Regions from separate parts of the Micromonospora sp. NPDC047620 genome, predicted to be linked through region 1. Evidence: riboswitches for the same ligand, from Rfam matches in the RefSeq annotation. Region 1 holds a riboswitch; each other region holds the start of a gene.
The links. A riboswitch is a leader RNA that binds a small molecule or an ion and turns the genes downstream of it on or off. The one in region 1 is predicted to bind cobalamin.
Positions count from the first base shown of each region.

Region 2: linked by a shared signal. The riboswitch ahead of cobN (cobaltochelatase subunit CobN) and the one ahead of ACGF5C_RS07225 (ABC transporter substrate-binding protein) in region 1 are both predicted to bind cobalamin.
Region 3: linked by a shared signal. The riboswitch ahead of bluB (5,6-dimethylbenzimidazole synthase) and the one ahead of ACGF5C_RS07225 (ABC transporter substrate-binding protein) in region 1 are both predicted to bind cobalamin.

Region 1 is NZ_JBIDDG010000005.1:17,021-27,049, forward strand. Features, by position in the region: gene ACGF5C_RS07190 (alpha/beta hydrolase family protein) at 1-842, opposite strand, end outside; gene ACGF5C_RS07195 (ATP-binding cassette domain-containing protein) at 1,121-2,059, shown strand; gene ACGF5C_RS07200 (ABC transporter permease) at 2,056-2,883, shown strand; gene ACGF5C_RS07205 (sensor histidine kinase) at 3,107-4,708, opposite strand; gene ACGF5C_RS07210 (hypothetical protein) at 4,796-5,161, opposite strand; gene ACGF5C_RS07215 (ABC transporter ATP-binding protein) at 5,206-5,973, opposite strand; gene ACGF5C_RS07220 (FecCD family ABC transporter permease) at 5,973-7,157, opposite strand; gene ACGF5C_RS07225 (ABC transporter substrate-binding protein) at 7,163-8,173, opposite strand; cobalamin riboswitch at 8,202-8,385, opposite strand; gene ACGF5C_RS07230 (ABC transporter ATP-binding protein) at 8,471-9,184, opposite strand; gene ACGF5C_RS07235 (ABC transporter ATP-binding protein) at 9,181-10,029, opposite strand, start outside.
Region 2 is NZ_JBIDDG010000006.1:148,280-158,308, reverse strand. Features, by position in the region: gene ACGF5C_RS09320 (VWA domain-containing protein) at 1-1,936, opposite strand, end outside; gene cobN (cobaltochelatase subunit CobN) at 1,993-5,661, opposite strand; cobalamin riboswitch at 6,028-6,157, opposite strand; gene ACGF5C_RS09310 (response regulator) at 6,269-6,925, opposite strand; gene ACGF5C_RS09305 (sensor histidine kinase) at 6,918-8,069, opposite strand; gene ACGF5C_RS09300 (serine hydrolase domain-containing protein) at 8,178-9,626, shown strand; gene ACGF5C_RS09295 (MFS transporter) at 9,717-10,029, opposite strand, start outside.
Region 3 is NZ_JBIDDG010000047.1:276-10,304, forward strand. Features, by position in the region: gene ACGF5C_RS32500 (Rieske 2Fe-2S domain-containing protein) at 1-725, opposite strand, end outside; partial or broken gene bluB (5,6-dimethylbenzimidazole synthase) at 993-1,621, opposite strand; cobalamin riboswitch at 1,658-1,858, opposite strand; gene ACGF5C_RS32510 (DMT family transporter) at 2,062-2,979, shown strand; gene ACGF5C_RS32515 (crotonase/enoyl-CoA hydratase family protein) at 3,021-3,782, shown strand; gene ACGF5C_RS32520 (dihydrolipoyl dehydrogenase family protein) at 3,806-5,272, opposite strand; gene ACGF5C_RS32525 (serine hydrolase domain-containing protein) at 5,364-6,428, shown strand; gene ACGF5C_RS32530 (phytoene/squalene synthase family protein) at 6,547-7,485, opposite strand; gene ACGF5C_RS32535 (polyprenyl synthetase family protein) at 7,551-8,702, shown strand; gene crtI (phytoene desaturase family protein) at 8,702-10,029, shown strand, end outside.

The sequences.
Region 1 (10,029 bases):
TCGGCGAGCATCGCCTCGGCGGTGGTGAAGCCACCGGCCGAGTGGCCGAACATGCCGGCGCGGGACAGGTCCAGCGCGGTGCCGAGGCCGCGCGGAAGCGGGCGCTTGCCGGCGTCGGGGTTGCCGCCGGCGGCGAGGACGGCGAGCTGGTCGAGGACGAACCGGGTGTCCTGGATCCGGGTGCGGACCTGTGCGCGCATGAGGTCGGCGGGTTCCAGGTCGGGTAGGCGCTGCGTCTCCACGCGTCCGCCGGGGAACTCGACGACCGGCGCCTCGTACGTGTGGTCGACCGTCACCACGACGTAGCCCCGGCTGGCCAGTTCCTCGACGAGGACCGTGCCCTCCGCGCGGGGCCGCTCGCCGCCGGGCGAGTACACGACCACCGGGAATCCTCCGCGCTTGGCGCGGGCGGGCGCGCCGGCCCGGGCATGGGTGGTGATGCCCGCCCAGTCGACCTGCCCGGCGGGGATGCCGAGCATGCCGGCGAGATTCTCGCCGTACCGCTGCGCGGCCAGCGGCGGCAGGTACGGCGCGAGTGGTTCGCCGCCCGCCGGGCGAGCCGGATAAAAGACGGTGACCATGAGTTCTCGCGGTTTGGTGGCCACCCACGGATCGGGCCGGCCGTGGTCGACCAGATGCAGTTCGGTGGCGGCGACGGGGTGCGGGCCGGTCGGTGCGGGGAGACGCAACCGCAGCGGCGCGCTCGTGGCCGGCGGCGGGGCCGAGCCTGGTCCCGGGTCCGGTGAGGCCAGGGCGAGAGCCGTCGGCGCGGTCGACACCATCGCCGCCGACACCGCGACCGCGGCGCCGCCCAACAGCCGTCGTCGAGAAATCGTTCGCATGCGGCAAGGCTCGCCCGGGGCGCTCGCCGACGGCATCTGCCGAAAGTGACCATGTCGCCCCTGAGAAATCTCAGGGACGGCGTGCCTCGGGCCGAGAGACACCACAGTGGGCGGCGGTCGGGCCGGTCACGGGCCACCGTCCCGGCCCCGCGCTTTTCGACGACGGGCGCACCCCGGTCCTGACTTTCGTCAGGGCCGGCCGATGCCGATCGGCGGCTGTGCCCCGCCCGGCCGATTCCTAGCGTCGACGCCGAGATGGCACCTTCACCGGGAGAACAATGATCACATTACGCGGATTGACGAAACGCTTCGGCGCGACGACAGCCGTCGACAACCTGACCCTGGACCTCGCCCCGGGCCGGGTCACCGGTTTCCTCGGCCCGAACGGGGCCGGGAAGTCCACCACGATGCGCATGATCGTCGGTCTGGACCGGCCCACCACCGGCGAGGCGCTCATCGGCGGCCGGCGGTACGCGACCATGCGGCACCCGCTGCGCGAGGTCGGTGCGCTGCTCGACGCCAAGGCGGTGCACCCGGGGCGGAGCGCACGCAACCACCTGCTGGCGATGGCCCGCAGCAACGGCATCCCCACCCGACGCGTGGACGAGGTGCTCGCCACGGTGGGCCTGACCACCGTCGCCGGCAAGCGGGCCGGCACCTACTCCCTCGGCATGGGCCAGCGCCTCGGCATCGCCGGCGCCCTGCTCGGCGACCCCGGGGTGCTGATGTTCGACGAGCCGGTCAACGGACTCGACCCGGACGGGGTGCGCTGGGTCCGCCAGCTCATGCGGTCCCTGGCCGCCGAGGGACGGACCGTCTTCGTCTCCAGCCACCTGATGAGCGAGATGCAGCTCACCGCCGACCAACTCGTGGTGGTCGGCAAGGGCCGGCTCCTCGCCGACGCCCCGATCGCCGAGGTCATCGGGGGCAGTTCGTCGACGGCGGTGCTGGTGCGCAGCCCACAACCGGCCGGCCTGGCCGAGCTGCGGCGCCGGCTCGTCGCGGCGGGCGTCGCGGTCGAGCAGGAGGCGGACGGCACGCTCGTCGTCGCCGGAGCCGGCGTCGAGCAGGTCGGCGACCTGGCGTACGAGATCGGCGTACGCCTGCACGAGTTGAGCGTGCGCGAGGCGTCACTGGAGGAGGCGTACATGGAACTGACCGCCGACGACGTCGAGTACGGCGCGCTGGCGACCACCCGATCGGGGGCGCGGAGATGACGACGGCCGAGACAACCCTGCCCGCCGCCGACCGGTCGACCCGGCGCGGCGACCCGACCGGCGGCGGCCTGACCGGTGCTGTCACCAGCGAGTGGACCAAGCTCTGGTCGGTGCGCTCGGTCTGGTGGAACCTGCTCGCCAGCGCCCTGCTGATGGCGGCGGCGGCCGGGCAGGAGGCCATCTACGTGGTCAACGAGAACACCAACTCCGACCCCGCCGATAACCCGGGGGTGGTCGGTGTCGGTACCGTCGCGATCAGCTCCGTCCTTCTGGCACAGTTCACGGTGCTCGCGCTGGCGATGCTGGTGATCACCGCCGAGTACGCGACCGGCACGATCCGAAGCACGCTGCAGTGGACCCCGTCACGGGGCCGACTGCTGCTGGCCAAGACCGCCGTGGTCGCCGTGGTCACGTTCGTGGTGGGCGCACTGCTCGGGGCGCTGGGCTCCGTCGTCGCCGACCCGGTGCTCGGTGAGTGGGGCCGGTTCCGGGCGGCGGAAACCGTCGGCGACGTGCTGGCGGTGGCCGCGTACCTGTCCCTGATCAGCGTCTTCACCCTCGGGCTCGGGACGGTGCTGCGCAGCGCGGTCGGCACGCTGACCACCGTGTTCATGATCCTCATGGTGGTGCCGATCTCGCTCGGCGCCCTCGACATCGAGTTCGTCAACCGGCTCGTCGACGGGCTGCCGGGGGTGGCCGGATCCCACTTCATGAGCGGCGACACCGACCCGTACCCGCCGGCGGCCGGCCTCGCCCTGCTCGCCGCGTGGGCCCTCGCGGCGATGCTCGCCGGTTACGCGGTGCTGCGGTCCCGGGACGCCTGATCCGGGGCGGGGTGGCGGCGCTGGAGCCTCGGGACGTCTGAGCCGGGGCAGGGTGGCGGCGGTCCGAGGCGGACCGCCGTCACCCGGCGTCGTCGGCCAGCAGGACCGGGATCACCGCATCCTTCAGGGTCGGGCACGGACGGCATCCGGCCCGCGCGGGAACGCGTCGCGTGACTGACGAGCCCGGCGGCCAAGCCAGGTCGTCGCCGGCCGCCGGCCGCCGTCAGTCGGACATCCGGTCCTTGGTCAGCAGCCGGCCCTCGGCGAAGCAGAGCCGGTAGGCGGCCTGGCCGAGGGGGAAGTTGCCGTCGGTGTAGAACTCGCAGGAGGCGCCCGGGGGCAGCGGCCAGTCCGTCGGGTCCGGCCGTTCGACGACCTGACGCTCCGGCAGCAGGCCCCGCAGTTCGGTGCGGTGCTGACCGATCCGCATCCGGTCGAAGTCCGCCGGTTCGAGGACCGCGTCGAAGGTGGCGAACGGGTAGTAGGCCAGTGACAGCACGCCGGCGGCCACCACCGGGGCGGCCACGGCCACCACGAGGCTGCGCCGCACCCGCCGCCGCGCCTCACGCAACCGGGTCGCCGACGCCGGGCGGACCGGGCGTACGCCCTCGTCGGCGTCGACCGACACGGCGCCGGCGGCGTGGGGCAGGCGGGCGGTGACCTCGAAACCGCCGCCTCGTGGCCCGACGCTCAGCGCGCCGCCGGCCAGCCGTACCCGCTCCCGCAGGCCCAGCAGGCCGGAACCCGTCGAGGTCACACCGGGCGGCAGACCGCCCGGCGGGGGCTCGTTGACCACGCTCACCACCGTCTGCTCGGCCGAGCGGGTCAACAGGACGGTCACGGCGGCGCCCGGCGCGTGCCGGGTGGCGTTGGTCAGCGCCTCCTGGACCACCCGGTGCACCGCCCGCTCGACCATCGGCGGTGCCGGCGCCTCGGACCCCTCCCACCTGAGCCGGACCGTCATCCCGGCGTCGCGGGCCCGCCCCACCAGGTCGGCGACGCCCTCGGCGGCCGGCCGGGTCGGAGCCGGCGCGCCGTCCTCCCGGAGCACGCCGATGATCTGGGCGAGCTGCTCGGTCGCGGCGGTGACGCTGGCACGCAGCTCCCCCGCCGCCCGCCGGTGCCGCTCGTCGAGATCGGTTGCCACCTCCAGCCCGCCTGCCTTCAACGCGATCAGGGCCAGGTCGTGGCCCAGGGAGTCGTGCATGTCCTGGGCGATACGGGCCCGCTCCCGCATCCGGACCCGCTCGGCGGCGGCGCGCTGCTGCCGTTCGAGCAGATCGGCGTGTTCCCAGCCGGCGTGGACGAGCGCCCGCTGCTGGCGGCGGTGGCGGCCGACCAGCCAGGGGAACACCCCGACGAAGAGCAGGGTGGTGGTGAGGAAGAACCAGGTGGTCACGCCCGAGCCGAGGACGCCGACCGTCAGCGCGGTCCCGCCCGCCGCGATCACGGCGAACGTGTACGCGGCCGGGCGGGCCCGGGGCATCCGCAGGCCCACCAGGTAGCTCATCACCGGGACGGCGAACACGAAGTTGCCCTCGAACGCGGTCGGCACCACGACGATCAGCAGGGAGACCGCCGGGTGGTGCCGGCTGACCGCCACCGCGAGGGCCATCAGCAGGAGGGAGCCCGCCAGCCGCCAGCCGGCGTACGGGCCGGTCGGGGCGACGACCAGGTCCCAGCCGATCGGCACCGACAGGACCGCCCAGAGCGACACGTCGGACAGGACCTTCACCCACGACCCGGCCCACCCGCCGAAGGGCGGCCCGCCGGACCGGAGAAAGGGCAGCCACCGCCGCCGACCGCCGCGCCACCAACCTGCCACGCGGCCCAGGCTACAAAGCCCACCACCTGCGTCGTCACCCACGAAAGTCAGGTCGTCGGCACGACGGCCCAGGCGGCCCCGACCATCTCACCCGGCGGTGGGGAGCGTCGGAGCGACCACCGACAGCTCCAGGGTGGCGGGCAGCGGCGCGACGCCCGGCCCGCCGGCGCGTATCCAGTCGGTGATGTCGTCGACCACGGAGTCGTGCAGGACGAGGCCGAACCAGACCGGCCGCGCGCCGGCCCGTCGCGCCGACGGCGCGGGGTGGACGACGACCAGGTTGGACTGCGCGCAGAGGTCGAGGCAGGCGCTGACGCGTACCCGGTGCGGCGCCGGCACCGCGGCCCGCAGTCGCCGCAGCTGCGCGTCGTGGTCGACGGCGGGGTGTTTGCGGGTGCTGCCACAGCAGCAGTCGCGGCACACGGTGACCAGACAGCCCGGTGCGACGGTCATGTCCGACTCCTTGGTCCCGGTCGAGTCCGGCGGCACGTGCCGGGTCACGACGCGGGCGGGTGGTAGGTGATGGTGGTCCGCCCGGTGACCGGGTGCGTCGCCACGTCGGCCTGGACGCCGTAGACGTCGGCGAGCAGCCCGGGAGTGAGGACCTCGGCGGGCGGGCCGGCGGTGACGACCCGGCCGGCGGCCAGGACGACCACCGTGTCGCAGAACATGGCGGCGAGGTTGAGGTCGTGCAGCGCGGCGAGGGTGGTGACCCCGGCGCGGCGGACCAGGTGCAGCAGTTGCAACTGGTGGCCGATGTCGAGGTGGTTGGTGGGCTCGTCGAGCAGCAGCAGGTGCGGTTGCTGGGCGAGCGCGCGGGCCAGCTGGACCCGCTGCCGTTCGCCGCCGGAGAGGGTGTGCCAGCGGCGGTCGGCGTACCCGTCGAGGTCCACCCGGGCCAGCGCGTCGGCCGCGGCGGCACGGTCGGCGTCGCTGTCCGACCATCGCGAGCGGCGGTGCGGGGTACGGCCGAGCAGCACCACCTCCTCGACGGTGAGGTCCAGGTCGGTGTCGGCGTGCTGGGCGAGCAGCGCGGCGCGGCGGGCCAGCGCCGCGCGGGGCAGGGTGGCGACGTCGTCGCCGCCGACGGTGACCCGCCCGCTGTCGGGCGCGGCGAGCCGGGCGACGATCCGTAGCAGGGTGGTCTTGCCGCAGCCGTTGGGGCCGAGCAGCCCGACGAGGCTGCCCGCCGGCACGGCGCAGGTGACGTCGTCGAGGATCCGCCGGGCCGCGACGGCCCAGGACACGCCGGTGACGGTGAGCATCAGTCGCCCGCCTTCCGGCGCCCGGCCCACCGTCCCCGGAGTCGCCGCGACTCTGCCGGCCGCGCCCGGTGCAGCAGGACCACGAAGGCGGGCACCCCGAGCAGCGCCGTCAGCACGCCCACCGGCAGTTCCCGGGGCGCGAACAGGGTCCGCGCGGCGGTGTCCACCCAGACCATGAAGATCGCGCCGGCGAGGACGACGACGGGCAGCAGCCGCCGGTGGTCCGCGCCGGTGAGGAACCGGGCGGCGTGCGGCAGGATCAGCCCGACGAAACCCACCGCGCCGCTGACGGCGACCAGCGCCGCGGTGAGCAGCGCGGTGGCGACCAGCAGCAGCCACCGGACCCGGGCGACGGGCACGCCGAGGGTCTCGGCGGCGTCCTCGCCGAAGGCGAAGGCGTTGAGCGTGCGGGCGTACGCCGCCACGAGGGCGAGCACGGCGGCCAGCACCGGCACCACCCAGGCCAGGGCGGCCCAGTCGACGCGCGCCAGCGATCCGGAGAGCCAGAAGGTGATGCTCTGCGTGGCGTGCGGGTCGGCGACCCAGACGATGACGAACGACGTCGCCGCCCCGCACAGCTGCGCGACGGCGACCCCGGCCAGCACCACCCGGGTGGGCGCCAGCGCGGCCCGCCGGCCGGCCACCGCCGCCACGACGGCGAACGCGGCCAGCGCGCCGGTGAAGGCGCCCCCGGTGAGCGCCGCGACCCCGCCGCCGACGCCGAGGACGAGCACCGCGACCGCGCCGAGCGACGCCCCGGAGGAGACCCCGAGCAGGTACGGGTCGGCCAGCGGGTTGCGGGTGACGGTCTGCGTCACCGCCCCGACGGCCGCCAGCCCGGCGCCCACCACCGCGGCGCCGAGCACCCGGGGCAGGCGCAGCCGCCAGACGATGTGCTCGCGCAGCAGCGGCACGTCGGCGTGGGCCAGGCCCAGGCGGTCGGCCACGACGGCCCAGACCGTCGACACGGGGATGTCGGCAGGCCCGACGGTGACGGCCGCCCCGATCGACACGACCAGACCCGCCAGCAACGTGACCAGCAGCGCGACCGTGCCGGCGGGACGGATGGGCCGGCCGCGCCGGACCCCGGGGGCGGTGGCGCCGGGATCCGCGCCGGCCCGACCGCGCACGGCGAGACGGCGCGCCACGGCGAGACGCCGGGCCACGGCGGTACGGCGCGCCACGGCGGTCAGCGGCCCGCTCCGTCGGGAAGCCGCGCCATCCCCGCGGCTAGCGCCTCGACGCCGAGCACCGCCCGCACCCCGGCGGTGGTGGACGAGAACGGGATGACGACGAACCGCTGCCCGGCCACCGCGGGCAGGTCCTTGAGGGTGGGGTGCCGGGCCAGGAACGCCTTCTTCGCGGCGGCCGGGTCCCAGGTCGCGTCGACAAGCACGATCGCGTCGGGGTCGCGCGCGACGGCGCTCTCCCAACTGGTGTCGGCCCAGCCGCCGGTGAGGTCGCCGAAGGCGTTGCCGACCCCGACCGCCGACATGATCATGTTGGGGCTGCCGCAGCAGGCGCCCACGCTCGGGGCTTCGGTGCCGGCGTCCCACCAGAGCACGGAGACGTCCCGCGTGCCGTCGAGCCTGGCGGCAGCGGCAGCGATCCGGGCACGGTGGTCGGCGATGAGCCTCTCGGCCCGCGCCGGCACCCCGAAGACGGCCGCGACGTCCCGGATCTCGGCGAACACGTCCTCGACGGTGAGCTTCCCGGGCCGGTGCGGCTTCGGGCACCCGGCGGGTGAGAGGTAGGTGCCGATGCCGAGCCCCGCCAGGGCGGCCCGGTCACCGACGCCCTCGTCGCCGAAGGCACTGTGGAACGAGGCGTAGACGAAGTCCGGCGCCGCCTCCAGGAGTTTCTCCTTCGCCGGGTACTTCCCGGACAGCACGGGCACCGAGGCGTACGCGGCGGCGTGCTCCGGCAGGATCGCGTCGTCCAGGTAGGCCGTGCCGGCCATGCGGTCGGCCAGGCCGAGCGCCAGCATGATCTCGGTGGCGGGCTGGTTCAGGGTGACCGCCCGCTGGGGCGGGGCGGCGACGGTGACCGGCGTGCCGCAGTTGGTCAGGGTGGCCGGCGCGCCGGGGGACGCCGGGGCGGGGTCGTCGTCCGTGGCGCAGGCGCCGAGCAGGACGAGGAGGACGGACAGGGGCGCGGCTACGCGCCGGGACAGGGTGGACCGCACAGCGCGCACGCGCATCGGGACCGCCTTCCAGCACCTCGTGGACGGGTCATCGCAGTGCCGTGGCCGGTCTCCTGGCTGACGGGAGGTGCGTCCGTGGCCGGCCTTCCCAGGCGTGCGACACGCCCAGTGACCTCTGACGACGAGGGCCGCGGACTTCCCGATCACAGTGGCGAGGGCCGCACCGGTCTTCCACCGGCTTCCCGAACACCACGGCAGCGTCACCCTAGCCTGCACCCGGCCCCGAATGCCACGGTGACGAATGCCATGGAGCGGCCTTACTCGCCACTGTGGACGGTGCGGCGCGCGGGCGGTTCACGCTCCCGGCGGGGGCGGGAGGTCGACGACCCGGGTCGCCCAGCGGGCCATCAGAGCCGGGTCGTGGGTGATCAGCAGGACCCCGGCGCCGCGCTGTCGCTGGTAGTCGGTGATGACGGCGGCGAGGTGGGCCTGGGTGGAGGCGTCGAGCATGGCGGTGGCCTCGTCGCAGAGCAGGTAGGCCGGCCGGTGCACGAGCGCCCGGGCGAGGCAGGCCCGTTGCAACTGCCCGTCGCTGACCGCGTGCGGGCGGCGGGCGAGCAGGTCCGTGGTGAGGCCGACAAGGTCGGCCAGCTCGGCCGCGCGGGCCCTGGCCTGCTCGGCCGGTACGCCGGTCGCGCGGAGCGGTTCGGCGACGATGTCCGCGAGGCTGAGCCGCGGGTCGGTGGCGGCGCGTGGGCTCTGGAACAGGATCGCGACGCGGGTACGGACGGCCGCCGGCAGCCGGTGGCGGACTCCGGCGACCCGGTGGCCGTCGAGGGTGACGTGCCCGGCGTCGGGGGCGTGCAGCAGGGCGAGTACCCGGGCCAGGGTGGATTTGCCGCTGCCCGAGGGCCCGTGCAGCCCGACCGTCTCGCCGGGGGCGACGTGCAGGTCGACGCGGTCGAGGACGCGCTGCCGACCGTAGGCGACGGTGACCTGGTGGGCGGCGAGCGCGGTGGCGGTCGCCTCCGGTCCGAGGTGTTGACGGGTGGCCGTGGTCGTGGTCATGCCGGCGCTCCGACGGGCAGCGGGTGGTGGCAGGCGACCTGGCCGGAGCCGTCCACGACCGGGGTGGGCGGCGTGCGGCAGGTGTCGGTGGCGCGGTCGCAGCGCGGGGCGAAGGCGCAGCCGGCGGGCAGGTCGGTGAGCATCGGCGGGTGGCCGGGCACGGGGCGGAACGCCCGCTCTGGCAGGGCGTCGAGCAGGCCGGCGGTGTAGGGGTGGGCGGGCGCGGCGAACAGCGCCTCGGTGGGCCGGCGCTCGACGACCCGGCTGGCGTACATGACGGCGACGGTGTCGGCGACACGGCGGGCGGCGGTCAGGTCGTGGGTGATGAGCAGGACGGCGTTGCCGGCGTCGCAGCGGTGGCGCAACAGGTCGAGGGTGTGGTCGACCAGGGGCCGGTCGAGGCCCGTGGTGGGTTCGTCGGCGAGCAGCAGCGGCGGGTCGGGGGCGAGCGCGAGGGCGGTGGCCAGGCGTTGCGCCATGCCGCCGGACAGCTCGTGGGGGTAGCGGTCGAGGTCGGCGGGGTCGAGCCCGACGTCGGCGGCGACCCGCTCGGCCACCGAGGGCGCGTCGCGGCGGACGTGCCCGTGGGCGCGCAGGGTCTCCGCCAGCAGCCGCCGGCCGGTGCGTACGGGGGTCAGCGCGGTGGCGGGGCTCTGCGGCACCAGCCCGACCGCGCGGCCGCGTACGGCGCGGGCGAGGTGGCGCTCGGTGCAGCCGATCAGGTCGACCTGGTCCCCGCCGGGCGGGCGCAGCCGGGCGTGGCCCGAGACGGTGGCGTTGCCGGGGAGCAGGCCGAGCAGGGCGTGGGCGAGCACGGACTTGCCGCAGCCGGACTCCCCCACCAC
Region 2 (10,029 bases), on a different contig from region 1:
TGGGCAGCTCGGCCAGCCGAGTCGAGGCTGCGAGCACCGAGGAGGTAGCCGGCAGCAGGGTCTGCGCGGCGGCTCCCCGGAAGGCGACCACGGCGACCTTGTCCCGGCGCTGGTAGGCGTCGGTGAGCAGGGCGAGCACGGCGCCCTTGACGGCGGCCATCCGCGCCCGGGCGCCCATCGAGCCGCTGGCGTCGACCACGAAGAGCACCAGGTTCCCCTCGCGTCCCTCGCGGACGGCCTCGCGGACGTCGTCGGGGCGTAGCCGCAGCGGCCCGGCGACGCGACCGCGGGCGCCCTGGTGCGGGGCGGCGGCCCGCAGGGTCGCCGGCAGGTGCAGCGCCCCGGCCCGGCCGGCCGGCACCCGCGCCCCGGTGGTGCGGCCCCGCCCTGTGCGGGCGCGGGAGCGCCGGCCGGGCACCCCGTCGCCGATCCCGGGCGCGGTGAGCAGCCGCGCCTTGAGCCCCTGCCGGGGTACGGCCACCGCCTGCCCACCGGCGCCGGGCCGGACGTCCGCCGGGCCGGTCGGCCCGGGCCCGCCGCCGTCGTCCGGGCCTCCGTCGGCCGGACGGGCGCGGTCGTCGTACCGTCCCTGCGCCGGGTCGCCGCTGTCGGGCTCCGGGCCGTCGCCGCCGTCCCCACCGGCGGCGTCGCCGCGCCCGGGGCCCGGCTCGTCCGGGCCGGCGGGCCGGGTTCCGCCGGGCCCGCCGTCGTCCGGCGTGCCGCCGGGGCCGCCCTGCGGGCCGGGACCATCGGGGCCGCCGTGCGGCCCGGGACCGTCAGGGCCGCCGTGCGGGCCGGGACCGTCGGGCCCGCCGGACGGGCCGTCGCCGGGACCGCCGGGGCCACCCGGGTCGTCGGGATCGTCGTCGCCGGCCCGGTCCAGGGCCTCGTCGAGGCGCTTCTCGTCCAGTCCGGGCGTGTCGAACGGGTCCCGGCGGCGGCGGTGCGGCAGCGCCAGCCGGGCGGCGACCCGGACGTCCTCCACCGTGACCACGTCCCGGCCGTGCCAGGCGGCGTGCGCCAGCGCGGTACGGGCGGTGACGATGTCGGCGCGCATGCCGTCCACGTCGAACGCCGCGCACACCTCGGCGATCCGGCGCAGCGCGGCGTCGGGCAGCAGCACCCGCTCCAGCCGCTGCCGGGCGGCGGCGACCCGGCGGGCGACCTGCGCGTCGGCGTCGGCCCAGCGGGCGGCGAAGCCGGCCGGATCGGCGTCGGCGGCGAGCCGGCGGCGGACCACCTCGACGCGTACGGCCGGGTCGCGGCTGGCCCCGACCTCCACGGTCAGCCCGAACCGGTCCAGCAGCTGCGGGCGCAGCTCCCCCTCCTCCGGGTTCATCGTGCCGACCAGCAGGAACCGGGACGCGTGGCTGACCGAGACGCCCTCCCGCTCCACGTGGCAGCGGCCCATCGCCGCGGCGTCGAGGAGCAGGTCGACCAGGTGGTCGTGGAGCAGGTTGACCTCGTCGACGTAGAGCACGCCGCGGTGGGCGGCGGCGAGCAGGCCCGGCTCGAAGGCGCGGACGCCCTCGCCGAGCGCCTTCTCCAGGTCGAGCGAGCCGACCACCCGGTCCTCGGCCGCGCCGACCGGCAGCTCCACCAGCCGGGCGGGACGCCGCTCGGCCGCCGGCGCGTCGGGGTGCGGGCCGTCCGGGCAGGACGGGTCGGGGGCGGCGGGGTCGCAGGCGAAGCGGCAGCCGGCCACCCGGTCCACGGGCGGCAGCAGCGCGGCCAGGGCCCGCACGGCCGTCGACTTGGCGGTGCCCTTCTCGCCGCGGACGAGCACCCCGCCGATCGCCGGGGAAACCGCGTTGAGCAGCAGGGCGAGCCGCATGTCGTCCATGCCCAGCACCGCGCTGAACGGGTAGGTGGTCATTGTGTCCCCTTCCCTTCGCGACTGCGGGGCTCGCAGAACCGGCTCACTCCTCGCGCTCACCGTGTCCCCTTCCGTTCGCGACTGCGGGGCTCGCAGAACCGGCTCACTCCTCGCGCTCACTGCCGGTCCTCCAGGTCGCCCTCGCTGGCCAGGTACGTCTCGCGGAGCCGGTCCAGGGTGGTCGGCTCAGGCGCGGCCCACAGGCCCCGGTCGGCCGCCTCGAGGAGCCGCTCGGTGATGCCGCGCAGCGCCCACGGGTTCGACTGCTCCAGGAACTCCCGGGTGGTCTCGTCGAAGACGTACGCGGCGGCCAGGTGCTCGTACATCCAGTCGTCGACGACGCCGGCGGTGGCGTCGTAGCCGAACAGGTAGTCCACGGTGGCGGCCAGCTCGAACGCGCCCTTGTAGCCGTGCCGGCGCATCGCGGCGATCCACTTCGGGTTGACCACCCGGGCGCGGAACACCCGCCGGGTCTCCTCGCCGAGGGTGCGGGTACGCACGTCGTGCGGCATCGCCGAGTCCCCCACGTACGCGGTCGGGGCGGCGCCGGTCAGGTGACGGACCATCGCCACCATCCCGCCGTGGTACTGGAAGTAGTCGTCGGAGTCGACGATGTCGTGCTCGCGGGTGTCCTGGTTCTTCACCGCCACCGCGATCCGGGCGAAGGAGCGTTCCATGTCGGCGCGCGCCTCCCGCCCGTCCAGCCCCCGGCCGTAGGCGTAGCCGCCCCAGACGGCGTACACCTCGGCGAGGTCGGCGTCGCTGCGCCAGTTACGGGAGTCGATCAGCGGCAGCAGCCCGGCCCCGTACGCGCCCGGCTTGGAGCCGAAGACGCGGGCGGTGGCCCGCCGCTCGTCGCCGTGCTCGGCGAGGTCGGCGGCGACGTGCGCGCGGACGAAGTTCTGCTCGGCGGGCTCGTCCAGGGCGGCGACCAGCCGCACCGCGTCGTCGATGAGCGCGACCACGTGCGGGAAGGCGTCCCGGAAGAAGCCGGAGATCCGCACGGTGACGTCGACGCGGGGGCGACCCAGCTCCGCCGTCGGCACCACCTCGACGCCGGTGACCCGGCGGGAGCGGTCGTCCCAGGTGGGGCGGCAGCCGAGCAGCGCGAGCACCTCGGCGACGTCGTCGCCCTGGGTGCGCATGGCGCTGGTGCCCCAGACGGTCAGGCCGACGGAGCGCGGGTACTCCCCGGTGTCGGCGAGGTGCCGGGCGAGCAGCGAGTCGGCCAGGGCCACCCCGACGTCCCAGGCGTTGCGGCTGGGGATCGCCTTGGGGTCGACGGAGTAGAAGTTCCGGCCGGTGGGGAGCACGTTGACCAGACCCCGGGTGGGCGAGCCGGACGGGCCGGGCGGCACGAACCGGCCGTCGAGCGCGCCCACCACCCGGTCGATCTCGTCGGTCGTGCGGTCCAGCCGGGGCACCAGCTCGGTGGCGGCGAAGCGGAGCACGGCGGCGGCGTCCGGGACGGCCCGGCCGGTGACCTCCTCGACCACGGCGTCGACCTTGTCGGCGTCCCAGTCGAGGGTCTCCATGCCGAGGACCAGCCGGCGCGCGAGGGCCTCGATCAGGTCGACGGCGTCGGCGGCGGTGCCGGCCGGCCCGTCGACGGTGTCGGTCAACGCCTCGGGCAGCGCCAGCCGCTGGCCCGGCGCGGCGAGCAGCGCCTGCTCGTCGAGCCCGTACGCGGCGGCGAGGGCCTGGCGCAGGCCGGGCAGGGCGCGGGCACCGCCCCAGACCTGCGGGGCGCGCAGCACGGCGAGGACGAGGTTGACCCGGGGCTCGCCGGTGGGCGCGGCGGCGAGGATGTGCAGGCCGTCGCGGATCTGCACATCCTTGACCTCGCAGAGGTACCCGTCGAGGTGCAGCACGAAGTCGTCGAAGTCCTCGGCGGCCGGCATGTCCTCGGCGTGCAGGTCGTGGTGCAGCTCCGCGGCGCGCACCAGGGCCCAGATCTGCGCCTGCACCGTGGGCACCTTGGCGGGGTCGAGCGCCTGCACGGTGGCGTACTCGTCGAGGAGTTGCTCCAGCTTCGCCAGGTCGCCGTACGTCTCGGCGCGGGCCATCGGCGGCACCAGGTGGTCGACGACGACGGCGTGCGCACGGCGCTTGGCCTGGGTGCCCTCGCCGGGGTCGTTGACGATGAACGGGTAGACCAGCGGCAGGTCACCGAGGACGGCGTCGGGGGCGCAGTCGGCGGCCAGCCCGAGGCCCTTGCCGGGCAGCCACTCCAGGGTGCCGTGCTTGCCCAGGTGCACCACCGCGTCCGCGCCGAAGCCGCCGTCGCTGGCGGGCGCGGCCAGCCAGCGGTACGCGGCCAGGTAGTGGTGGCTGGGCGGCAGGTCCGGGTCGTGGTAGATGGCGATCGGGTTCTCGCCGAAGCCGCGCGGCGGCTGGATCAGCAGCACCACGTTGCCGAAGCGCAGCCCGGCCAGCACGATGTCGCCGCCGTCGGTGTAGAGCCCGCCGGGCGGCTCCCCCCAGTGGGCGAGCATCCGCTCCCGCAGCTCCGCCGGCGCCTCGTCGAACCAGCGCCGGTACGTCGCCCCGGGCACCCGGGCCTCGGCGGCGGCGAGCTGTTCCGGGGTGAGCCACTCGACGTCGTGTCCCCCGGCGGCGATGAGGGCGTGGATGAGCGCGTCCCCGTCGTCGGGCACCGGGGCGTCGCCGAGGTGGTAGCCGGCCTCGGCGAGGGCGGCGAGCAGCCGGACCGCCGAGGCCGGGGTGTCCAGGCCGACGGCGTTGCCGACCCGGGAGTGCTTCGTCGGGTAGGAGCTGAGCACGACCGCGAGCCGCTTGTCGGCGTTGGGCACGTGCCGCAGCCGGGCGTGCCGCACGGCGATGCCGGCCACCCGGGCGGCCCGCTCCGGGTCGGCGACGTAGCTGGAGAGTCCGTCGGCGTCGATCCGCTTGAACGAGAATGGCACGGTGACGATCCGGCCGTCGAACTCGGGGATGGCCACCTGCATCGCGGCGTCCAGCGGGGACAGTCCGGCGTCGCTGCCGGCCCACTGCTCGCGGGTGCTGGTGAGGCAGAGCGCCTGGATCACCGGCACGTCGAGGGCGGCGAGCGCACCCACGTCCCAGGCGTCCTCGTCGCCCCCGCCGGAGGCGTCGGCGGCGACCGTGCCGCCGGCGGCGAGCACGGTGACCAGCAGGGCGTCGCAGCGGCCGAAGAGCCCGAGCGGTCCCGCGCCGGCGGTGAGGCCGCGCAACGAACCGCAGAAGATCGGCAGCGGGTTGCCGCCGGCCGCGTCGACGGCGTCGGCGAGGGCGTCGACGAAGCCGGTGTTGCCGGCGAGGGCGTGCGCCCGGTAGAAGACGATCCCGACGGTCGGCCGGTCGGGCCGCACGGGACGGTCGCCGTGGACGCCGTACGTCGGGGTGGGCGCGGGCGGGGCGAACCCCTCGCCGGTGAGCAGCACCGTGTCGGAGAGGAACCGGGCGAGCTGGGCGAGGTTCCCGGGGCCGCCCTCGACCAGGTAGGCCAGCGCCTGGGTGGCCACTCCGGCGGGGACGGTGGAGGCCGCCATCAGCTCCGCGTCCGGCAGGGCCTCGCCGCTGAGCACGACCGTGGGCACGCCGGAGGCCAGCACCGTGGCGAGCCCGTCCGGCCACGCCTGCCGGCCGCCGAGCAGGCGTACGACCGCGAGGCCCACGCCGTCGAGCAGCGCGGGCACGGCGTCGGCGGCGACCCGGGCGGGGTTGGCGAGGCGGTAGTCGGCGCCGCTGGCGCGGGCGGCGAGCAGGTCGGTGTCGGCGGTGGACAGCAGCAGGATGCGCACGGACGGCTCCGGAGAGTGACACCCGGATCGACGCGAGGACGATCGGGCGGTACGAGGGATGGGCGCGGTTCAGCGGGTACGGCGGGCCGGGAAGCGGCTCACCGGCGGACCGGCGGGGTCGGGCGGCGCGGTGCGGGCGTCAGGGACGGGCGACGCGTCCGACCGCTGCGGGGCGACCGGGGGCGGGCACACCACGGCCGGCCGGACGCGCGGCGCGGCGGCCGGACGGGGCTGCGGAGATGCGGCTGCTCGCCGGCGCGCTGTCGCGGCCGGGCACGGTGCGACGATGATCGTCGATGGCGGAGACGCGGTGCGTCATCGGGTCCTCCTCGGGTGTCCACGCCCTGGGGTCACTCCCGACGGCCGAAGTATCCTGGCTCCCGGATCGACGCTCACCCCCGGTCTTCCAACCGCGCACGCACGGCCGTGACTCACGAGGGGGGATCGCTCCCCGGTGACAGTGGCGGGACCGCGCCGGAATCACACCGGCTTCCTTCACTGCCGTCAGGCCGCGAATGCTGCCACACCCCCGGTCCCCGGGTCAACGCGGCGGGATCGGACGCCGACCCGCCGGGCCGGCGCGGCGTTCACGACGGTCGACGTCACCTCACCGGTCGGCGAGCCCCGACTCGTAGCCCGCGATCACCAGTTGCGCCCGGTCGCGGACGGCCAGCTTCGTCATCAACCGGCCGATGTGCGTCTTGACGGTGCCCCGGCTGAGGTGCAGGTGCTGCTCGATCTCGGTGTTGGACATCCCACGGGTGATCAACGTCAACACCTCCCGCTCCCGTGGGGTCACCCCGTCGAGCCGTCCCGGCGCCCGTCGGGCCGCCGGCATCCGGGTGAACTCGGCGATGAGCCGACGGGTGACGCTGGGGGCCAGCAGCGCCTCGCCCGCGGCGACCACCCTGATCGCGTCGAGCAGCCGTACGGGGGACGTGTCCTTGAGCAGGAAGGCGCTCGCCCCGGCCCGCAGCGCCCGGTACACGTAGTCGTCGAGGTCGAAGGTGGTGAGGACGAGCACCCGGGGCGCGTCCCGGCCGGCGGTGACCTGCTCGGTGGCGGCGATGCCGTCCATCTCGGGCATCCGGACGTCCATCAGGACCACCTCGGGCGCGTGCGTCCTCGCGAGCTCGACGGCCGCCCGCCCGGTGCCCGCCTCGGCCACCACGGTCATTCCCGGGGTGGCGTCGACCAGCAGCCGGAGGGTGCCGCGCAGCAGGACGTCGTCGTCGGCCAGGAGCACGCGTACGGGCTCACCCATCGTCCGACACCGCCGGGGTGAACGGCAGCCGGGCGCGGACGGCAAAGCCGCCACCAGGCTCGACGCCGGTCGCCAGGGTGCCGCCGTGCATCACGGCACGCTCGCGCATGCCCCGCAGCCCGTGGCCGGGCGGCCCGACGGCGCGCCCCGACCCCCCGTCGTCGACGACGGCGACGGCCAGCATCCCGGGCTCGACCGCCACGGCGAGCCGGCAGCGGGTCGGGCCGGCGTGACGCAGCACGTTGGTCAGCGCCTCCTGCACGATGCGGTACGCCGAGGCCTGCACGGCCGCCGGCACCCGCGACAGGTCGGCCGCCCGGTCGACGTCGACGGTGACGCCGGCGGCGCGGACGTCCTCCACCAGCCGGTCGAGTTCGGTGAAGCTCGGCGCGGTGTCGGCCGGGTCGCGCAGGGCGCCGAGCACGACCCGGATGTCGTCGAGCGCGCTCCGGCTGACCCGCTCGATCGCGCCCAGGGCGGCCCGGCCCTGCTCGGGATGGCTGTCCGCGAGGTGGTTGGCGACGGCCGCCTTCATGGCGATCAGGCTGAGGCTGTGCCCGACCACGTCGTGGATGTCCCGGGCGATGCGCAACCGTTCCTCGGCCACCGCCTGGTCGGCGCGCGACGCGGCGAGTTGGGTGACGTGACGTCGACGGGCGCTCACCGCGCGGGCGAGCGTCCACGAAGCGGCGACGACGGTCGCGGCGTAGAGCAGGACCGGGACCGGCGTGGTGGCGAACGACTCCTCCCCCGCCCGGCTCGAAACGATCGGCAGCCCGGGGACCGTGCCGCCCGCCAGCCCCGCGGCGGTGAGGGCGGCCAGCACCACGACGAGCGCCGCCACGCCGTCCCGGGTGGAGGTGGCCAGCGCGACCGGATAGAGCGCGAACGCGACCGCGAACACCACCGCGTCGCCGGCCACCCCGACGGCGACCGCCACCGCCCCCGCCAGCACCACGACGGCGAGCACCGGCGCCGGCCAGCGCCGGCGGACGGCGAGCGGGGCCCCGAACAGCACCGCCAGGCCACAGGCGAGCACCGGGGCACCGGGCGTCCGGAGCACCGTGAGGAGCACGAGGGCGACGCCCACCAGCGCGTCGAACGCCGTCAACTGCCGCAGCCCGAGCCGCCCCGAGGTGACCACCGGACCACCGTATCCACCGGCCGGCCGCCGGGCGTCGGACCACGGTCCGATCCCGGGTTCGGACCACGATCCGATGTGCGGGGTCCCCGACCGGCCGAGACTCCGACCATGATCACGCGACTCCTCGTCCTGGCCGGTACGGTGGCGCTCGCCGCGTCGCCTGCCCCGGCAGCCCCGGCCGCGCCGCCGGTCGGGATCGACGCCGCCGCCGTCGACGCCGCCGTCCGCCAGTACCGCGACGCCACCGGGCTGCCCGGCGTCGCGGTGGCCGTCACCCGGGGGACCGAGGTGGTGCACGCCGCCGGGTACGGCCACACCCCCGCCGGTGACCCGATCACGGCACACACCCCGATGGCCGTGGCGTCGGTGAGCAAGTCGTTCACCGCCCTCGCCGTGATGCAGCTGGTCGAGGCGGGCCGGGTGGAACTCGACGGGCCGGTCCACCGGCACCTGCCGGAGTTCACTATGGCCGACCCCCGGGCGGCCCGGATCACCGTGCGGCAGCTGCTCGACCAGACCTCCGGGATGTCGGACACGACGTTCCCCGCGTTCAGCAGGCCGCAGCCGGGTTCGCTGCGGGAGGCCGTCGCGGGGATGCGTACGGCCCGGTTGGCCGCCGCCCCCGGCACGAGGTGGGAGTACCACAACCCGAACTTCCAGGTGGCCGCGCGACTCGTCGAGGTGGTCAGCGGGCTGCCGTTCGACGAGTACCTGCGGAAGCGGGTCTTCGCCCCGCTCGGCATGACCGACAGTCGCACCCTCGACGTGGCCGCTGACCTGCCGTCGAGCGCGCGCGGCCACCTCGTGATCCTCGGCGAGCCGGTCGCCCTGCCCGAGCCGCCGGCCTTCGGCAACGGCTCCGGCGGGGTGCTCAGCTCGGCGCGCGACATGGCGGCGTGGCTGATCGCGCAGGGCAACCAGGGTCGCGGTCCGGACGGCGCGGCGGTCGTCTCCCCGGCGGGCCTCGCCACGCTGCACCGCCCGTCCGCGGTCTCCAGCTCCTACGCCCTCGGCTGGTTCGTGGAGACGACCGGGTCGGGGGCGCCGATGATCGCGCACAGCGGTGACCTGTTCACCTCGACGTCGTACCAGGCGCTGCTGCCCGCGTCCGGCCACGGGGTCGCGGTCATGGCGAACACCGGACTGGCGTACGGCCACGCGTCGGCCCTCGCCGAGCGGCTCGTCGCGCTGATCGAGGGCACGCCGGCGCCCTCGGCGGGCACGCCGCTCGTGGTCGTCGACGCCGTGCTGCTGGTGCTGGCGGTCGCCTCCGCCGCACTCGCCGGCCGGGGCGTGCTCCGGTCACGCCGCTGGGCCACCGGCCGGGCGGTACGCCCCTGGACGCTGGTGCGGCTGCTTCCGCTGGTCGCGCCGCTGGTGCTGCTCGCCTCGATCCACCGGGTGGTCGGTTGGCTCTACCGGGGTCGCGACGTCGCCTGGATCCAGGTGGCGTACATCTATCCGACGTTCATGGTGCTGCTGGCCACCGCGACGCTCGGCTGCGTCGCCGTCCTCGTGGCCCGGCTCGTCCGACTCGGACGTCACGGGCGCGGCTGACGACAGGCACGATCCTGCCGGTGAGCCGACTGCTCGCGCCCGGCGGCTCTCGCTCGCGGGTCGCCGGGGCGGTGAGGGCCAACGCCTCCGTCAGGCCGGGTCGGCCGGCGCGGAGGGCCGGGACGCGACGTTCCAGGCGACGGTCGCGGCCACCGCGACGGCGCCGCTGAGCAGGAACGGCGCGTCCAGGCCCAGGCCGGCGGCCAGCGCGCCACCGGCGAGCGCCCCCAGCGCGGTGCAGCCGTAGGTGAGGACCCGGGAGGCGGCGACCACCCGGCCGAGCAGGTCGCCGGGCACGAGGCGCTGCCGCAGCGACAGCGCGGCCACGTTGAGGACGGCGAACGCCGCGCTGGTGCTGACGACAACGACCACGGCGGCGACCCGGTGCGGCGCGACGACCAGG
Region 3 (10,029 bases), on a different contig from region 1:
TGCCACGGGCAGACCACGCACGCGTGCCCGTCGATTTCCTGCACCTCGCCCTTGCCGAGCGGGCCGCTCTGGTGCGGGCAGCGCTCCAGCATCACGGTGACGTCGTCGCCGTGCCGGTAGAGGATCACCGAGACGTCGTCGATCTCCCGGGTGATCAGCTTTCGCTGCGGCAGGGCGGACATGTCCGCGATCGAGTGCCAGCCGTCGCTCATCCGGTGCAGCTCGGAGATGCTCTGGTTGACCTGCGCACCCTGCTTGTACGCCAGGTGCCCGCCGATGTACGCCCCCATGCTCGCGGCACTGAGCCCGAAAAAGCCGAGCGTACGGCCGAGGTTGTGCCGGCCGGTCATCCGGGCCGCCACGGAGCCGGCGTAGAACAGCAGGCCGACGCTGTTGGAGGCGGCGTGGACCAGGCCGATCCGGCGCTGGTCTCGGGCGAGGGCCGCCCAGTCGTTGAGCCCGGCGATCGCGGCCGGCAGGGCGCTGACGGTGCCCACCACGCACAGCGTGGTGGCGGCGCGGCGCTGCCCCGGCATCAGGTCCAGCACGGCCGTGCTGAGCCACGCGCCGACCGGCACCTGCACCATCGCCGGGTGCAGCGGGTGCCCCAGCCAGACGCCGTGCAGCAGGTCGCGGACGCGCCTTGGGCGGAGGGTGGCCTGGACGGCCCACTGCAACCGGTCGCCGATCCGGTCCAGCGCGGAGGCCTGCTCGATCTTCGTCATGAGTGCTCGCACCCGTACCGACTTCCCGGCAGGAGCGACCGCAAACCGGTATCCGGTGACGGATCGGCAGCGGTGCGTGACGAGGGTTCTGTCGGCCCGGAACCGGGCGCGCCCCCGGCCGGATGGGGCCCGCCATCGGTGGTGGCGCGAGCACGGGGTTGCCCGCGCTCCCGGCCTTCCGCGATGGTGAGATCAGACGAGGTTTCTGCCGGCCCGGAACCGGGCGCGCCCCGGCCGGATGGGGCCCGCCCTTCCGCGGTGGTGAGGTCAGCGGGCCGGCGGCGTCCAGCGGTCGTGGTGGATCGCCTCGGCCAGCGGGCGCTTCTGCCGCCAGCCGTGCCGGGCCAGGTCGGGCACGGCCTCGAAGTGGGTGACCGGCCCGAGGCAGAGCCACGCCACCGGCCGTACGCCGTCGGGGATGCCGAGCAGCTCGGCCAGCCAGGGCTCCCGGTAGAACGACACCCACCCGACGCCGAGCCCTCGGCGGTGGCGGCCAGCCAGAGGTTCTGGATGGCGAGGCAGGCCGAGTAGAGCCCGGTGTCGGCGATGGCGTGCCGCCCGAGCACGGCGGGGCCGCCGCGGGCCGGGTCGTAGGTGACCACCACGGACAGGGTGGACTCCAGCACCCCGTCGATCTTGATGCGGGCGAACCGCTCGGCCGCCTCCCCGTCCAGGGTGGCGGCGAAGGTGTCCCGCTCGGTCTGGACGTGCTCGTGGAACCGGCGCCGCAGCTCGGGGTCGCGGACGAGGACGAAGTCCCAGGGCTGGGAGTAGCCGACGCTCGGCGCGGCGTGTGCCGCGGTCAGGACGCGGTGCAGCGTCTCGTCGGGCACCGGCGCCCCGGTGAACTGGCCGCGGACGTCCCGGCGGCGATGGATGACGTCGTAGAGATCCAAGGCAGGCTCCCGCTGCGCTCGGCCCACGCTCCGGGCGTGGGCACCTGACCGCGAGGCCGGTCTTCGGACTCCCGGATCGACGCCTGGCCGTCCGCCTTCCCGGCCCGGACGGGCCAGTGGCTGCGCTCTCGCGCGTGGACGGTGGCTCCCCGGTCACCGCGGCGGGCCCGTGCCGGATTCGCACCGGCTTCCCGATTCTCCCCGCTCGCGCGGGGCACCTCACATGATCGTGCCGCCCGGCATGCTAGCGCCGCGCCACCCGGACCCGCCGCCCCGCGCGAAAGGGCCCCCAGGTTGGCTAGGCCGTCGACCGCCCGGCCGGACCCACCAAGGGCCGGGCCGCCGCCCGGATCCACCGCCCCGGCCCGCCGGCAGGACCCGCCGGCCGGGGGGTGGAAATCCGGTCGCGGGCCGCGCCGTCCGCGACCACTGTGGTCCGGGTGTACGCACTCGCCTCCCGCCCGCTGCCGGCCGGCCACCCGGCGGCCCGACTGACCGTCGCCCTCGGCCGACCCCGGGCCGTGCCGCCACCGCTGCTGATGCTGCTGGGCATGCTCTCCACCCAGGTCGGCGCGGCCGTCGCCAAGCAACTCTTCGGCAGCACCAGCGCCGGCGGTACGACCACGCTGCGGCTCGGCTTCGCCGCGCTGATCCTGCTGCTCGTGGCCCGGCCCGGGCTGCGGCTGGGCTGGCGCGCCGCCGGCCTGGTCGGGGCGTTCGGGCTCACCCTGGCGCTGATGAACCTCGCCTTCTACGCGGCGCTGCACCGGGTGCCGCTCGGCGTGGCGGTCACCATCGGTTTCGCGGGGCCGCTGCTGGTGTCGCTCGCCGGCAGCCGCCGGCCCGCCGACGTGGCGTGGGCGGTCCTGGCGGGCGGCGGGGTGCTGCTGATCAGCGGGCTCGGCGGGACCGGGGTGGACCGGGTGGGTCTGCTGCTGTGCGTCGCCATCGCGGTCGGCTGGGCCGGGTACGTGCTGCTCGGCAAGGCGGTCAGCGCCCGCGTGCCGGGCAGCCGGGGCCTCGCGCTGGGAATGGCCGTCGCCGCGCTCGCCGTACTGCCGTTCGGGGTCGCCGGCAGCGGCACGGCGCTGCTCGACCCGTGGACCCTCGTGCTGGGCGTCGTGGTGGCACTGCTGTCGTCGGTGCTGCCGTACTCGGCCGAACTGGCCGCGCTGCGCCGGATGCCGGCCCGGGTCTTCGCGATCCTGCTCAGCCTGGAGCCGGCGATCGGCGCGCTGGTCGGGCTGGTGCTGCTCGGCGAGCTGCTGGCCTGGCCGCAGGCGGCCGGGGTGGCGTGCGTGGTCGGCGCCGCGCTGGGCGCGACCCTGGTCCGTCCCCGCGCCGCGAAGGCGCGCTGACGCCCCTGGCGCCGCCGGCACCACCGGGGCATGCTGTGCCGATGGGCGTACGCGTCGAGCACGACGGGCCGGTGACCACGGTGATCCTGGACCGCCCGGCGGCCCGCAACGCGGTCGACGGGCCCACGGCCCGGGCCCTGGCCGACGCGTTCCGCGCCTTCGAGGCCGACCCCGACGCGGCGGTGGCCGTGCTCTGGGGCGCCGGCGGCACGTTCTGCGCGGGGGCCGACCTGAAGGCGATCGGCACCCCGAGCGGCAACCGGGTCGAGCCAGAGGGGGACGGCCCGATGGGCCCGACCCGGATGACGCTCGGCAAGCCGGTGATCGCCGCGATCTCCGGTCACGCCGTGGCCGGCGGGTTGGAGCTGGCGCTCTGGTGCGACCTGCGGGTCGCCGAGTCCGACGCGGTCCTCGGGGTGTTCTGCCGGCGCTGGGGGGTGCCGCTGATCGACGGGGGGACGGTCCGGCTGCCCCGGCTGATCGGCGAGAGCCGGGCGATGGACCTGATCCTCACCGGCCGGCCGGTGCCGGCCGAGGAGGCGTACGCGATGGGGCTGGTGAACCGGCTGGTCGCCCCGGGTGAGGCGCGGGCGGCGGCCGAGCGGCTGGCGGCCGAGATCGCCCGGCACCCGCAGACCTGCCTGCGCAACGACCGGGCCGCCGTGCTGGCCGGCGCCGGCCAGCCGGAGCCGGCGGCGCTGGCGACCGAGCTGGCGTACGGGATGGACTCGCTCGCCGCCGACGCGGCGGCCGGGGCGGCCCGGTTCGCCGCCGGCGCCGGGCGGCACGGCACTGCCGTCTAGCGCAGGCGCGGCAGCGCGACCGGCTAGCGCAGGTGCCGCAGCGCGTCCTCGATGGCCCGGTGGAACGTCGGGTAGGCGTAGATCATGTGCCGGAGCCGGGCCAGCGGCACGGCCGCGTGCACCGCCACCACCAGCCCGGAGAGCACCTCGCCGCCAGCCGGCCCGACCGACGTCGCGCCGATCAGCACGCCCTGGTCGGCGTCGGCGACCAGCTTGACGAAGCCCTCGTTGCCGCTCCGATGGATCCAGCCACGCGCCGACGACGGCAGCTCGGCGAGGCCGACCTGCACGTTGATCCCGCGCTCGCGGGCCTGCCGTTCGGTGAGGCCGACCGCGCCGATCTCGGGGTCGGTGAAGGTGACCCTGGGCAGCGCGCGGTAGTCGGCGCGCGGCACCGCGCCGGCAGGGGCGCCCGGCCCGGTGGTGCCGGACGCGCTGACCGCGCCGCCCGTCACGCGGGCGGTGCCGCTGGCGTCCGGCCCGCCGTCGGCCCGCCGGGCGCAATCGAGCACGTCGGCGACGACGATCCCCGCCTGGTACATGGCGACGTGGGTGAACGCGCCCTCCCCGGTGACGTCGCCGACCGCCCACATCCCGTCGGTGACGCGCAGCCGGTCGTCGACGGCCAGGTACCGCTGGCCGGCGTCCACCCCGACGGTGTCCAGGCCCAACTCGTCGAGGTGGGCCCGGCGGCCGGTCACCACCAGCAGCCGCTGCCCGGTGAACTCCGCCCCGTCGGCCCCGTGCAGCGTGAAGCCGCGCCCGTCGTGGCGGACCCGCTCCGCCCGTACGCCGGTGTGGATCTTCACCCCGTCGGCGCGTAGCGCGGCGGCGGCCACCTCGGACGCCTCCGGCTCCTCGACCGCGAGCACCCGGTCCGCCGCCTCGACGACGGTGACGCGGACGCCGAACCGGGCGAACACCTGGGCCAGTTCCAGGCCGATCGCGCCGCCGCCCAGCACCAGCAGCGACTCCGGCAACTCCTCGACTTCGATCGCCTGGCGGTTGGTCCAGTACGGCGTGTCGGCCAGCCCGTCGACCGGCGGCACGGACGGTTTGGTGCCGGTGCCGAGCACGATTCCGTGCCGGGCCTGGAAGACCCGCTCGCCGACCCGGACCCGGCCGGGGCCGTCGAGGCGGGCGCTGCCCCGGACGAATCGGCCGCCCTTGCCGGTGAACCGTTCCACGGCGACCGTGTCGTCCCAGGTGTCGGTGGCCTCCTCGCGGATCCGCTTCGCCACGGGCGCCCAGTCGGGCCGGACCTGGGCGGTCCCGGCGAGCCCGTCGACCCGGCGCGCCTCGGCGATCGCGTTGGCCGCCCTGATCATCATCTTGCTCGGGATGCATCCCCAGTAGGGGCACTCCCCGCCGACCAGGTCCCGCTCGACGCCGACGACGGTCAGCCCGGCCTCGGCGAGCCGCCCGGCCACCTCCTCGCCGCCGACCCCGAGCCCGACCACGACCACGTCCACCAGTTCCGGCTCCGCCATCCCGCCAGCATTCCGCACCGCCCGGTCTCCGACCACCCGGCCGGCGCGATATTCGCTGCCCGGGTGGTCGTCGGCCGCCTACGGTGGCCGGATGCGCGCCCGCTTCACCGCCGTCCACGACTGTTTCGCCGACCTGCTCGCCACCGGCCGGGAGACCGGGGCCGGCCTGGCGGTCTGGTACGACGGGGAGCCGGTCGTCGACATCGTCGGCGGGGAACGGTCGCCGGGGCGGCCGTGGCTGCCGGAGACGCCGGTGAACGTCTACTCGGTCGGCAAGCCCGTCGCCGCGCTCTGCCTCCTGATGCTGGTCGACCGGGGCCGGCTCGACCTGGACGACCCGGTCGCCGCCCACTGGCCCGACTTCCGCACCCCGGCCACCGTCCGGCAGGTGCTCACGCACACCGCCGGGCTGCCGGCCTTCCCGGTGCCCCGGCCCGCCGCCGCGATCGCCGACTGGGGCCTGCTCTGCGCCGACCTCGCCGCCGCCGAGCCGGAGTGGCCGCCGGGGTCCGTCGCGGGCGAGCACGCCTGGACGTACGGGCATCTGGTGGGCGAGCTGGTGCGGCGGGTCGACGGGCGGTCGGTGGGGCGCTTCCTGGCCGAGGAGATCGCCGGGCCGTGGCGGCTGGACCTCGGCTTCGGCCTCGGCGAGGCGGACCGGCGGCGCTGCGCCGAGCTGCGGTACGGCGACCCGGGGTGGCCGGACCGGGTGGCCGGTGAGCCGGGCTCGCTCTGGGCGCGGGCGCTGGACAACCCGCCCGGCGGACGGGACCTGGCGGTGGTGAACAGCCCGCTCTGGCGGGGTGCGGAGGTGCCGGCGGTCAACCTGCACTCGACGGCGGGCGCCCTGGCCCGGCTCTACGCGGGCCTGCTCGCCGGCGGCGTCCTCGACGGCGTGCGCCTGTTCAGCCCGGAGCTGGTGGGCGAGGCGACGCGGGTCCAGTACGACGGCGACGACCTGCTGCTGGGCCGGCGCACCCGGTGGACGCTGGGCATGCAGTGGGAGGAGGACGGAAGCTGGGGCATGGGCGGGATCGGCGGCAGCTCCGCCTGGGCCGACCCCGCGCGCGGCTACACCTTCGCCTACGCCACGTCCCATCTGGCCGACCACGACCGGGTCGACGCCCTGGTGGACGCCCTGCACTCCTGCCTCTGACCCGCCCCGACCGCCTCGGGTGGGCGCGGCCAGAGTGCGGCCGGCGCCGCGGGCGCCCGATCCGGTCCGGGCGCGCCGCCGGCCCGGGGTGCGACCGCCGGAGCCGGATGGCAAACGGTCACGGGCTCGGCACGGGGACCGGGGCGGGCGCCCGGGCGGGCCCGGGGATCACCACGGGCGTGCCGGCCGGGGTGAGGAGCGCGCGGGCGGCCACCGCCAGCCGGCGGCGGCGCGGCACCAGCGCCCGGCCGGCGAAGACGTCGTAGTCCTGCGCGGCCACTTCGTCGAGGATGCCGCCGTAGAGCGCGTACGCGGTGCGTATGCACGCCTGCGAGGCGGGCGCGAGCAGCGTGATCCCGGGTGCCGCGGCGGCGTAGTGCGCCTGGGCGCGGCCCACCTCGTACGCGATCAGCTCCCGGATCCGGGGCGTGGCGCGCCCCCGGGCGCGGGCCTCGGTCAGCTCCTCGCGGGTGACGCCGAACAGGGCGAGGTCGTCGTCGGGCAGGTACGTCCGCCCGCGCTCCAGATCCTCGCCGATGTCCCGGATGAAGTTGGTGAGCTGGAAGGCGAAGCCGAGCTGGCGCGCCGGCTCGCGGGCCGCGGCCGGGTCGGAGCTGCCCAGGATCGGCAGCATCATCGTGCCGATGACGGCCGCCGAGCCCTCCATGTAGTCGAGCAGGTGGTCGTAGGTGCGGTACGAGGTGACCGTCAGGTCCATCGCCATGCTCTTGAGGAACGACGCGAAGTCGTCCCGGTCGAGATCGAAGACGGCGATGGTGTGCAGCACGGCCGGGAGCAGCGGGTCGTCGACCGGCTGTCCGTGCAGCCCGGCGACGAAGCGGCCGGCCCAGTCGTCGAGCCGCGCCGCGCGCTCGGCCGGGGACAACTCCTCGGTCCGGTCGACGATCTCGTCGGCGTAGCGGGTGAACCCGTAGAGGGCGTGCACGTGCCGCCGTTTCCAGGCGGGCAGCAGCCGGGTCGCGAGATAGTAGGTGCGGCCGTGGCGTCTGTGCAGCGCACGACAACGGTCATAGGCAGCGGTGAGATCCGTGTCCACCGGCCCTCCTCAAGTATCGACGCACCAATCGACGCAAGACGTAACCCTAGGGTACGCTCGGCCGCATGGCCAACGACGCAGTTGCCGGCAACACCCTCCGCGTCACGCCGGCAGGCCCGGGGGACGGGGACGACCTCGTCGGCGCGGTCCTGGCCGCGTACACGAGGGATCTGGTCACGGCGGTGGACCGCACCCTGGCCGATTTCCTGGCCGCCGAGGTCGCCGCGCTGGCCGAGATCGACGCGGCGATGGGCCGTTTCGCCGCGACGGCGCGCGACAGCGTGCTGGCCGGCGGCAAGCGGGTCCGGCCGACGTTCGCCTACTGGGGCTGGCGCGGCGCGGGGAGCGCGGAGCCGCTGCCGGCCGTGCTGCCGGCGTTCGCCGCCCTGGAGTTGCTGCACACCTTCGCCCTCGTGCACGACGACGTGATGGACGCCTCCGCCACTCGACGCGGCCGGCCGACCGTGCAGGTGGCGCAGGCCGCCCAGCACGCCGCCGCCGGGCACCGGGGCGACCCGCGTCGGTTCGGCGAGGCGGTCGCGGTGCTGGTCGGCGACCTCTGCATGGTGTGGGCCGACCGGCTCCTCGCGCACGCCGCCCTGCCGCCGGCCCGGCTGCTCCACGTCCGCCGCTGCTACGACCAGATGCGGGTGGAGACGATCGCCGGGCAGTACCTCGACGTGCTCGGCGAGAGCGACGCGGCGAACTGGTCGGTCGACCGCGCGCTGCGGGTCGCCCGCTACAAGACCGCGAGCTACACGGTGCAGCAGCCGCTGCTCTTCGGCGCCTGCCTGGCCGGCGTCGACACGGACGCCCCGCTGATCGCCGCGTACACCCGCTACGGGCTCGCGGTCGGCGAGGCGTTCCAGCTCTGCGACGACCTGCTCGGCGTCTACGGCGACCCGTCGGCCACCGGCAAGCCGGCCGGCGACGACCTGCGCACCGGCAAGCCGACCGCGCTGCTCATGCTCGCCCGGCAGCTCGCCACGCCGGCTCAGCGGCGCGCGCTGGACCGGGTCGGCGACGGGGTGACGGACGGGGATATCGCCCGGCTCGCCGGCGTGGTCGCCGACACCGGCGCGGTGGACCGGGTCGAGCGCATGATCTCCGACCGGGTCGCCGAGGCGCTCGCCGCGCTCGACGCCGCGTCGATCGACGGGACGGCGCGCACCGCGCTGGCCGGTCTCGCCACCGCCGCCACCAACCGGCGGGCGTGATGGGCAACTTCGCACAGGGAGGTGGTCGCGTGCGCACCGTGCACGGGCGTACAGACCGGGTGGTGGTGGTCGGCGCCGGCCTGGGTGGGCTGGCCTGCGCACTGCACCTGGCGGGCAGCGGCCGACAGGTGACCGTGCTGGAGCGCGAGCCGGTGCCGGGCGGCCGGGCCGGCCGGCTCGGCGTCGACGGCTACGAGTTCGACACCGGCCCCACCGTGCTCACCATGCCGGACCTGATCGCCGAGGCGCTCGGCGCGGTGGGCGAGGAGTTGGACGACTGGCTCGACCTGACCCCGCTCGACCCGGCCTACCGGGCCTACTACCCCGACGGGTCGACGCTGGACGTCATCACCGACACCACCCGGATGGCCGCCGAGATCGCCCGGGTCTGCGGCCCCCGCGAGGCCGACGGCTACCTGCGTTTCGTCGACTACGCCCGGAAGCTCTGGCAGTGGGAGCGCGCCGACTTCATCGAGCGCAACCTGGACGCGCCCACCGACCTGCTCACCGGCAACCTCGTGAGGCTGCTGGCGGGCGGTGCCTTCCGCCGGCTCCAGACGAAGATCAACCAGTTCTTCCGCGACCCGCGTACCCAGCGGATCTTCTCCTTCCAGGCGATGTACGCCGGCCTCGCCCCGCACGACGCCCTGGCCATCTACGCGGTCATCGCATACCTCGACTCGGTGGCCGGGGTCTACTTCCCGCGCGGCGGCATCCACACGGTCTCCCGGGGCATGGCCGGCGCCGCCGAGAAACACGGCGTGCAGATCCGGTACGACACCACGGTGACCCGGGTGGAGACCGCGAACGGCCGGGCCACCGGCGTGCTGACCGCCGACGGGGAGCTGATCCCGGCCGACGTGGTGGTACTCAACCCCGACCTGCCGGTCGCCTACCGCGACCTGCTGCCGCCGACCCGCCCCCGCAGGCTCACCTACTCGCCGTCCTGCGTGGTCCTGCACGTGGGATCCCGGCAGGGATATGGGAGGATCGCCCACCACAACATCCACTTTGGACGGTCCTGGAAGGGCACCTTCGATGAGGTCATCCGGCGCGGCGAGCTGATGAGCGACCCGTCTCTGCTGGTGACCAACCCGAGCCGGACGGATCCGTCGGTCGCGCCCGCCGGACGGCACACCTACTACGTGCTCGCGCCGGTGCCCAACCTCCACCGGGCGCCGTTCGACTGGCGGGGCGACCTCACCGACCGCTACGCCGACCAGCTCGTCGGGACCCTGGAGGAGCGCGGCTACGTCGGCTTCGGCGCGGGCGTCGAGGTGCTGCGGGCCGTCACCCCGGCCGAGTGGGCCGAGCAGGGGATGGCCGC